One region of the Streptomyces sp. NPDC013457 genome, then DNA from elsewhere that is predicted to be linked to it. Evidence: riboswitches for the same ligand, from Rfam matches in the RefSeq annotation. Region 1 holds a riboswitch; the other holds the start of a gene.
The links. A riboswitch is a leader RNA that binds a small molecule or an ion and turns the genes downstream of it on or off. The one in region 1 is predicted to bind thiamine pyrophosphate.
Positions count from the first base shown of each region.

Region 2: it holds a riboswitch for thiamine pyrophosphate, as region 1 does, so the genes downstream of both, thiO (glycine oxidase ThiO) here and ACF1G2_RS12315 (thiamine ABC transporter substrate binding subunit) in region 1, are expected to answer to the same signal.

Region 1 covers NZ_JBICBL010000004.1:106,936-111,515, forward strand. Annotated here, with positions in the region: gene ACF1G2_RS12310 (ABC transporter permease) at 1-146, opposite strand, end outside; gene ACF1G2_RS12315 (thiamine ABC transporter substrate binding subunit) at 194-1,273, opposite strand; TPP riboswitch at 1,361-1,468, opposite strand; gene rlmN (23S rRNA (adenine(2503)-C(2))-methyltransferase RlmN) at 1,498-2,604, opposite strand; gene ACF1G2_RS12325 (CsbD family protein) at 2,739-2,924, opposite strand; gene ACF1G2_RS12330 (MFS transporter) at 2,994-4,580, opposite strand, start outside.
Region 2 covers NZ_JBICBL010000003.1:279,907-284,486, reverse strand. Annotated here, with positions in the region: gene metF (methylenetetrahydrofolate reductase [NAD(P)H]) at 1-571, opposite strand, end outside; gene thiE (thiamine phosphate synthase) at 707-1,354, opposite strand; gene ACF1G2_RS10125 (Rv2175c family DNA-binding protein) at 1,439-1,804, opposite strand; gene ACF1G2_RS10120 (NAD(P)/FAD-dependent oxidoreductase) at 1,847-3,061, opposite strand; gene ACF1G2_RS10115 (hypothetical protein) at 3,090-3,485, opposite strand; TPP riboswitch at 3,537-3,649, shown strand; gene thiO (glycine oxidase ThiO) at 3,647-4,580, shown strand, end outside.

The sequences.
Region 1 (4,580 bases):
CAGAGGACGTCGAGGATCTCCGGCCGGCTGAGCGTCTCGCCGAACCGGTCGAACCGCCAGGCGCCGTCGGCCCGCAGCCCGCGTTCGACGATCGAGGCGACGGGCCAGGCGAAGAAGAGCGCGAAGAAGGCGACGGGCACGGCCATCAGGCCGAGCCGCGCCGCGCTCCCCCGGCGGTCGGACCGCTTACGGGCTACTTCAGGACGAGCGAGGACCACGACTGGATCCACTGGTCACGCTTCTCGGCGATCTTCTCGGGCGCCATGGTCTGCGGCTTGTCGACGACCACACCGTGCTTGGTGAACAGCTCGGGCAGCTGGGCGCCCTCGGTGACCGGGTTGACGAACATCTGCAGCGGCATGTCCTCCTGGAACTTCTTCGAGATCAGGAAGTCGATCAGCGCCTTGCCGCCCTCGGGGTTCTTCGCGCCGTTCAGCAGCCCGGCGAACTCGATCTGCCGGAAGCAGGTGCCGGTGGAGACGCCGGTCGGCGCGTCCTTCGGCTGCGGCTCGGAGTAGAGGACCTCGACCGGCGGGCTGGAGGCGTACGAGACCACCAGCGGCCGGTCTCCCTTGGCCTTCTGGCCGCCGGCCGAGCCGGAGAACTCCTGGTTGTAGGCGAGCTCCCAGCTGTCGACGGTCTTCACGCCGTTGGCCTTGAGCTTCTTCCAGTAGTCCTGCCAGCCGTCGTCGCCGTAGCGGGCGGCCGTGCCGAGGAGGAAGCCGAGGCCAGGAGAGGACTTCTCCGGGTTCTCGACCACGAGCAGGTCCTTGTACTCCGGCTTGGCCAGGTCGTCCAAGGTCTGCGGGGGCGCGAGCTTCTTGTCGGCGAAGTACTTCTTGTCGTAGTTGACGCAGATGTCGCCGGTGTCGACCGGGGTGACCCGGTGCTCCTTGTCGAGCTTCGCCTCGGCGGCGACGGCGTCCAGGCCCTTGGCCTCGTACGGCTCGAAGATGCCGTTGTCGAGCGCGCGGGAGAGCAGGGTGTTGTCGACGCCGAAGAAGACGTCGCCCTGCGGGGAGCCCTTGGTCAGGATCTCCTTGTTCACGGCCACGCCGGCGTCGCCGCTCTTGAGGACCTTGACGGTGAAGCCGGTCTGCCTGGTGAACTCCGCCAGGACCTCCTTGGAGGCGTTGAAGGAGTCGTGGCTCACGAGGGTCACGGTCTTCGGCGCGGGCTCACCGCTCTTGCCCGCCGCGCCTCTGACGTCGTCGGTGCCGCAGGCGGCGAGGGTGGTGACGCCCAGCGCGGCGGCGATCGCCGCCGCGGCCATCTTCTTGGTGCTCACTGAAATTTCCTCCTGGGTGTGACCAGGAAGAGACGCGGCCCTGCCCACCCGAAGGTGGGCAGGGCGCAACAGCTCGAGTTGCGACCGAACTTCCTACCCAGAATGACCTGGGCAAGGTTCAGAGGGTCTGCGGTCCGGTGACCGCACTCTCAGCGCTGTGGCGCTCCCCTGTCGGAATATGGAGATGTGTTCGAGCACAGACTACAAGGTCAGCGCTCCGACGCCGCGAGCTGTCCACAGGCGCCGTCGATCTCCTGCCCGCGGGTGTCACGGACGGTGACGGGGACGCCATGGGCGGCGATGGCCTCGACGAAGGCCTTCTCGTCCTCGGGCCGGGACGCGGTCCACTTCGATCCGGGCGTCGGGTTCAGCGGAATCAGGTTCACATGGACCCGCTTCCCCTTGAGCAGCCGGCCGAGGAGGTCGCCCCGCCAGGCCTGGTCGTTGATGTCGCGGATCAGGGCGTACTCGATGGAGATCCGGCGGCCGGACTTCTCGGCGTACTCCCAGGCGGCGTCGAGGACCTCGCGGACCTTCCAGCGCGTGTTGACGGGCACGAGGGTGTCGCGCAGCTCGTCGTCGGGCGCGTGGAGCGAGACGGCGAGCCGGCACTTGAAGCCCTCGTCGGCGAAGCGGAGCATCGCGGGCACGAGACCGACGGTGGAGACCGTGATGCCGCGCTGCGACAGGCCGAGCCCGTCCGGCTCGGGGTCGGTGAGCCGGCGGATCGCGCCGACGACCCGCTTGTAGTTGGCGAGCGGCTCGCCCATGCCCATGAAGACGATGTTGCTGAGCCGCGCCGGCCCCCCGGGCACCTCGCCGTCGCGCAGGGCGCGCATCCCGTCGACGATCTGGTGCACGATCTCGGCGGTCGACAGGTTCCGGTCGAGGCCGGCCTGCCCGGTGGCGCAGAACGGGCAGTTCATCCCGCAGCCGGCCTGTGAGGAGATACACATGGTGACCCGGTCGGGGTAGCGCATGAGCACGGACTCGACGAGCGTGCCGTCGTGCAGCTTCCACAGGGTCTTACGGGTGGTGTCGTCGTCGCACGAGATGTGCCGGACCACGGACATCAGGTCGGGCAGCAGCTCACCCTGCAGCTTCTCGCGGGAGGCGGCGGGGATGTCGGTCCACTCGGCGGGGTCGTGGGCGTACCGCGCGAAGTAGTGCGTGGACAGCTGCTTGGCGCGGAACGGCTTCTCGCCGATCGCGGCGACGGCCTCCTTGCGCTCGGCGGGCGTGAGGTCGGCAAGGTGCCGCGGCGGCTTCTTGGCTCCGCGGGGGGCGACGAAAGTGAGTTCTCCGGGCTTGGGCATGGTGGTACCAGTGTCGCAGACGAAACTCACCCCCCTGGGGCGGCGGCGCACAGGCGCATGGCCCTGGCGCGGGCTCAGGAGCGGGCGCGGGCTCGGGAGGCCGCACCGCAAGGTGCGGCAGATGCCCGAGCGGGTCAGGAGTGGTCGCGCTTCAGGGAGTCCTTGATGCCCTCCGCCCGTTCCCGGACGCTCTTCATCGTCTCGCGGATCCTGGTCTTCGCCTGGTCCGTCCTGCCCTCGGTCTCCAGCCGTTCGTTGCCGGTGATCTTTCCGGTGACCTCCTTGAACTTGCCCTTGGCCTTGTCCATCGCGTTGCTCATCGCCTGATCCCTTCGGTGGCCTGTCGGCTTACGTCCACGCTAGATCCGGGCGGTCCGCGGCGCCCCCGCTCAGCCGCCGGTGCGTGGAGAGCCCGGCTGGGTGGAGGGGATACGCGGCGTGAAGAACAGAGCGAGGAGCGAGCAGAGGGCGAGGATCGCCAGGGCCGCTCGCAGGCCGTCCAGACGGGCGGCCGCGTTCGCGTCCAGGGCTGCCGCGGTGACCGCCTCGGAGGTGCCCGCCTCGTCGAGCGCCGCCGTGAGCTGGGCGTCCGAGAGGAAGGGGACACCGCTCTGGAGTTCCACGGCGGCCCGGCTCTTGACGTCGGACGGGATCGCCGGATTCTGCTCGACGCTCGTGAGGAACGACGCCGTGAGCGCGGCGATCAGGAGCGACCCGGCGAGGGCCGTACCGATCGAGGCGCCGAGGTTGGTGACGGCGTTCTGCACGCCGCCGACCTCCGCGCTCCGGCTGTCGGGCACGGCGGACACGGTCACCGCACCGAGCTGCGAGGCCAGCGCGCCCATGCCGAGCCCGATCAGCAGCAGGGGGACGGTGACGATCTCCGCGCCGGCGTCGGCGTCGAGTGCCGCCATCAGCGCGACCGCGCCCGCGAGCAGCGCGAACACCCCGAGCCGGACCACCCGCCGGGGCGAGACGTCCGGGAGGAACCGGGGGATCAGGAGGGCCGCCGCCAGCAGCGTCAGCGAGAGCGGCAGGATCCGCGCCCCGGTCGCCAGCGCGGACAGCCCCAGGGCGACGGAGAGGTAGAGGGGGACGACGAAGAACACGCCCATCTGGACGAGGTACTGGAAGAAGAACATCGTCAGACCGCCGGTGAGCTGCTTGTTCCGCAGCATGGCCGGGTCGACGAGCGGCTCCCCGCCGCGCGCGGCGATCCGCGCCTCCCAGCGGAGGAAGAGCCATACCAGGAGCAGGCCCACCAGCATCGACCACACGACCATCGAGACGCCGAGCCAGGAGGGCGCGTCCGGCTTGGGCCGGAACCAGCCCCATTCGTCGGAGCGGAGCACGCCGTAGACGAAGATCCCGAGCCCGAGCGCGGACAGTACGGCTCCGACGAGGTCGATCCGCGAGCGCTCCTCGCCCACGGTGTCGGCGATGCGGCGGGCGAACACCAGGATGACGAGCACGACGAGGACCTCGCCGGCGAAGACCCAGCGCCACGAGAAGTACGTCGTGGCGACGCCCCCGATGAGCGGCCCCAGAGCGATGGCCACCGCTCCGGCGGCCGCCACGATCCCGTACGCCGTGGGGCGTCGCTCCGTGGCGAAGTTGCCGGCCACCAGCGCCACGATCGCGGGCATGATGAGCGCCGCCCCGATCCCTTCGAGGAAGGACCAGCCGACCAGCAGCACGGGAAGGTTCGGTGCCAGCGCCGTGGTCAGCGAGCCACAGCCGTAGATCACGCAGCCGATCATGAAGGCACGCTTACGCCCGATCAGCGCCCCGACCTTGCCCCCGGGGATCATGAACATCGCCATCACGAGCGTGTAGGCCGTGATGGCGCCCTGGATCCCGGTGACGGTGGTGCCCACGTCGTCGGCGACCGTCGCGATCGACACGTTCATGACGGAGCTGTCCAGCGCCATCAGGAACTGCCCGGCCGCGAGCGTCAGCAGGACGAGACGCGCCCC
Region 2 (4,580 bases), on a different contig from region 1:
TGATGGCGTAGTCCGCGCCGGCCCGGCACTTGTCCACGAAGTGACGGATGTCCGTGTCCCAGTCGGTGGAGCGCGGGTGCATCTCGGGGAAGGCCGCGACGCCGACGCAGAAGTCGCCGGACTCCTTGATCAGCCGGACCAGGTCGGCGGCGTACCGGACGCCCTCGGGGTGCTCGATCCACTCCCCCAGCGGGTCGCCCGGCGGGTCGCCGCGCAGGGCGAGCATGTTGCGGATGCCGGCGTCGGCGTACTGGCCCAGGACGTTGCGCAGCTCGGCGATCGAGTGGTCGACGGCGGTGAGGTGGGCGACGGGGGTGAGGGTGGTGTCGCCGGCGATCTTCTGGGTGGCCTTGACGGTGCCGCCGCGGGTGGAGCCGCCGGCTCCGTAGGTCACGGAGACGAAGCTGGGGCCGACCGCCTCGACCCGTCGCAGGGCGTTCCAGAGGCTTCGCTCGCCCTTCTCGGTCCTGGGCGCGTAGAACTCGAAGGAGTACGAAGGCCCGCCGGAGGCGAGGATGTCGCGGACCGTTCGCGCGCGGTCCGAGCGGGTGGAAGCGGTACCAAGGGCCATACCGGCAGGTTAGACGGGGTGCCACGGCCGACGAAGCAGCGTCCGAGTAATGGACACGATTTTGGACATCGCCCAGCGGACGGGTGGGCCTCTCGGACGTTACGACAAACCGGACGGTGAGGGCCGGGGCGTCGGCTAGAGGCGCTCGCGGACCCGCTTGGCCAGCCGGGAGGCGGCCGCGGCCGGGTCGTCGGCCTCGGTGATCGCCCGGACGACCACGATCCGGCGCGCTCCGGCGTCCAGGACCTCGTCCAGGTTGGTCTCGTCGATCCCGCCGATGGCGAACCAGGGCCGGTCCTGCTCCAGGGCGGCCGCGTGGCGCACGAGGCCGAGGCCGGGGGCGTACCGCCCGGGCTTGGTGGGGGTGGGCCAGCAGGGGCCGGTGCAGAAGTAGTCCACGCCGGGCTCGGCCACGGCCGCGTCCACCTCGGACTCGGCGTGGCAGGACCGTCCGATGAGGATCTCCTCGCCGAGGATCGCGCGGGCGGCGGGCACCGGGAGGTCGCCCTGGCCCAGGTGCAGCACGTCGGAGCCGATGGCGTGGGCGACGTCGGCCCGGTCGTTCACGGAGAGCAGCGTGCCGTGGCGACGGCAGGCCTCGGCGAACACGGCGAGGTGCTCCAGCTCCTCGCCGGCCTCCATGCCCTTGTCGCGCAGCTGCACGATGTCCACGCCGGAGGAGAGCACGGCGTCGAGGAACGCGGGCAGGTCGCCCTGGCGCCGGCGGGCGTCCGTACAGAGGTAGAGCCGGGCGTCGGCGAGCTGCGCGCGAGACGTGGACATGGGTGCTTCCCCCCGTTGAGTGCGGTGACCCCGGGGGCCGGGCGGACCCGGCCCCCGGGGACTCCTTGTGGTGTCTTCGGTGCGTCAGACGGCGAGCGCCTGGGCGCGGCGCTTCACCTCCGTGCCGCGATTCTCGCTGAGGGCCTGCGCGGGCGTGCCCGGCAGGGTCGGGTCGGGAGTGAAAAGCCACTCCAGCATCTCTTCGTCGGAGAAGCCGTCGTCCCTCAGGAGGGTCAGGGTCCCGGAGAGCCCCTTGACCACCTTGTCGCCGTCGATGAAGGCGGCGGGCACCTGGAGCGCCTTGTTCTCGCCGCGGCGCACGGCGATGAGCTGGCCCTCCTTGACCAGCTGCCGCACGCGCGTCACCTCGACGTCGAGCATTTCCGCGATGTCGGGGAGGTAGAGCCAGGCGGGGACGAGAGCATCGGTCTTTGCGTCAATCTCGGTCACGGGACAAGCCTGCCATCCCGGACTGACAGCCGGTAGTCGGGCCTACAGGACTGCCGCCTTCAGGGGGACGGTGGAGTCGGCGGCGCGCTCCGGGTCGAGCCGCGCGCCGGACTCGATCAGCTTGCGCCCCTGGGCCAGGTCGCGGGGGCGGCCGACGGCGAGCAGGGCCACCAGGGCGCCGTCGCGCAGCCACAGCGCGGACCAGGAGGGCTCGGCCGGATCCCCTCGGTGGACCAGTTCGGAGTCTCCGGCGTGATGTCCGGCGTACTGCACGAAGCGGCCGAACTGCTCGGACCAGAAGTACGGCACCGGGTCGTATACCCCGGGGGTCTCGCCGATGATGTCGGCCGCGACGGTACGGGGGCCCTGGAGCGCGTTGTCCCAGTGGTGGACCAGGAGCCGGGCGCCGTAGCGGGCGGAGGGGAACGAGGCGCAGTCGCCGACGGCGTACACGTCGGGCAGCGAGGTGCGCAGCCGGTCGTCGGCGGTGACGGAGCCGTCGGCGTCGAGGGCGATGCCGGAGCCGGCGAGCCAGCGGGTGGCGGGCCGGGCGCCGATGCCGACGACGACCGCGTCGGCGGGCAGCCGCCGGCCGTCGGCCAGGTGCACCGTGCCGGGCTCGATCCGGTCCACGCGCGCGTGGGTGAGGAGTTGGGCGCCGCTCTCCTCGTACCAGCGGGCCATCGGGGCGGAGACCTCGACGGGCAGCGCACCGGCGAGCGGGCGGTCGGCGGCCTCGACGACGGTGACCGCGCAGCCCGCCTCGCGGGCGGCGGTGGCGAACTCGGCGCCGATCCAGCCGGCGCCGACCACCACGATGTCGTGCCGCCGCTCCAGGACGGGCTTGAGTCGGGCGGCGTCGTCGAGGGTGCGGAGCAGATGGACCCCGGGCACGCCCTCGGTGCCGGGGAGGGTGACGGGTTCGGCGCCGGTGGCGACGACCAGGACGTCGTACGGGACGGGCCCGGCCTCGGTGTCGACCTCGTGGGCGCCGGCCCGCAGCCCGGTCACGTCGAGGCCGAGGCGCAGTTCGATGGCGAGCGCCTCGAAGTCGACGTCGAAGGCGGAGTCCTCGGCCTTGCCGAGGAGGACCGCCTTGGAGAGGGGCGGGCGGTCGTAGGGCTGGTGGGGCTCGGCCCCGATGAGGGTGACCGCGCCGGTGAAGCCCTGCTCGCGCAGGGCGACGGCGGTCTGCACCCCCGCCATCCCGGCGCCCACGACGACGACCCGCTGCTGTGCCTGCTTCTGCTCGCTCACCCGATCACCTTACGTATCTGACGCACCATCAGGAAGGCCGCTGCTCCACGACACTGGTGCCGGAGCCCTCCTGGGACTCCCATGCCCAGCTCTCCTCCAGTCGAACGCGGCCGTCGGGCAGCTCCACGACGGTGGAGACGCAATGCCCGGAAGAGGTCGATCCGTCCCTCTTCAACTGCACGTAACGGAAGTCGAGCCGGTCCCCCGCGCGCGTGCCGACGAGATTCCCGCGGACCACGTCCCCGCCCGCGTACTCGGCCCAGATCCGGCCGTCCTCCTCGTGGTACGTGAACTTGGTGCGCGTCCCGACCTGGCCGGGCGCCTGGTCGGCGACGGGGACGAGGACGAGTCCGTCGAGAGACGGAGAGGCCGGGGCGGAGCCCGTCGGTCCAGGGTGGTGGCGGGAGACGGGAGGGCGGGTCACGGAGGCTCCCTTACTGGGCGTCGGGGGCGGGGGTTACGCTGACCGTCAACGTAGAGCACTCGCGGGAGCCCGGACGCACCGGGCTGAGAGGGAGGCTGACCGGCCTCCGACCGTACGAACCTGATCCGGGTCATGCCGGCGAAGGGAGGGGCTGGACGCCCATGTCGCGTACACGCAGTACCTCGGACGTTCTCGTCGTCGGAGGCGGAATCATCGGCCTGGTCACGGCCTGGCGGGCCGCGCAGCGCGGGCTGGGCGCCGCGGTCGTGGACCCCGAACCGGGCGGCGGGGCCGCCCGGGTGGCGGCCGGGATGCTGGCCGCCGTCACCGAACTCCACTACGGCGAGGAGACGCTGCTCGCCCTCAACCTCGCCTCCGCGCGCCGCTATCCGGAGTTCGTCGCCGAACTCCGGGACACCACGGGGCAGGACGTCGGCTACCGCGCCTCCGGCACGCTCGCCGTCGCCCTCGACGCCGACGACCGGGCGCATCTGCGCGAGCTGCACGCCCTGCAGATCCGCTGCGGCCTGGAGTCGGAGTGGCTCAGCGGGCGCGACTGCCGGCGTCTGGAGCCGATGCTGGCGCCGGGCGTGCGCGGCGGGCTCCGGGTCGACGGCGACCACCAGGTCGATCCGCGCCGGCTCGCCGCCGCGCTGGTCACCGCCTGCGAGCGGGCCGGGGTGGTCTTCCACCTGGACCTCGCCGAGCGGCTGACGGTCGTACGGGACCGGGCCACGGGCGTGGTGCTCACGGACGGCTCCGAGCTCACCGCGGAGCAGGTCGTGCTGGCCGCGGGCAGCCTCAGCGGGCGGCTCGCCGGCGTGCCGCGGGACGTCCTGCCTCCCGTACGCCCGGTGAAGGGTCAGGTGCTGCGGCTCACCGTGCCGCCCGCGTTCGCCCCGTTCCTGTCCCGGACCGTCCGCGCCGTCGTCCGCGGCAGCCACGTCTATCTGGTGCCCCGCGAGAGCGGGGAGCTGGTGGTCGGCGCGACCAGCGAGGAGCTGGGCTGGGACACCACCGTCACGGCGGGCGGGGTCTACGAGCTGCTCCGGGACGCCCACGAGCTGGTACCCGGACTCACCGAGCTGCCGCTCA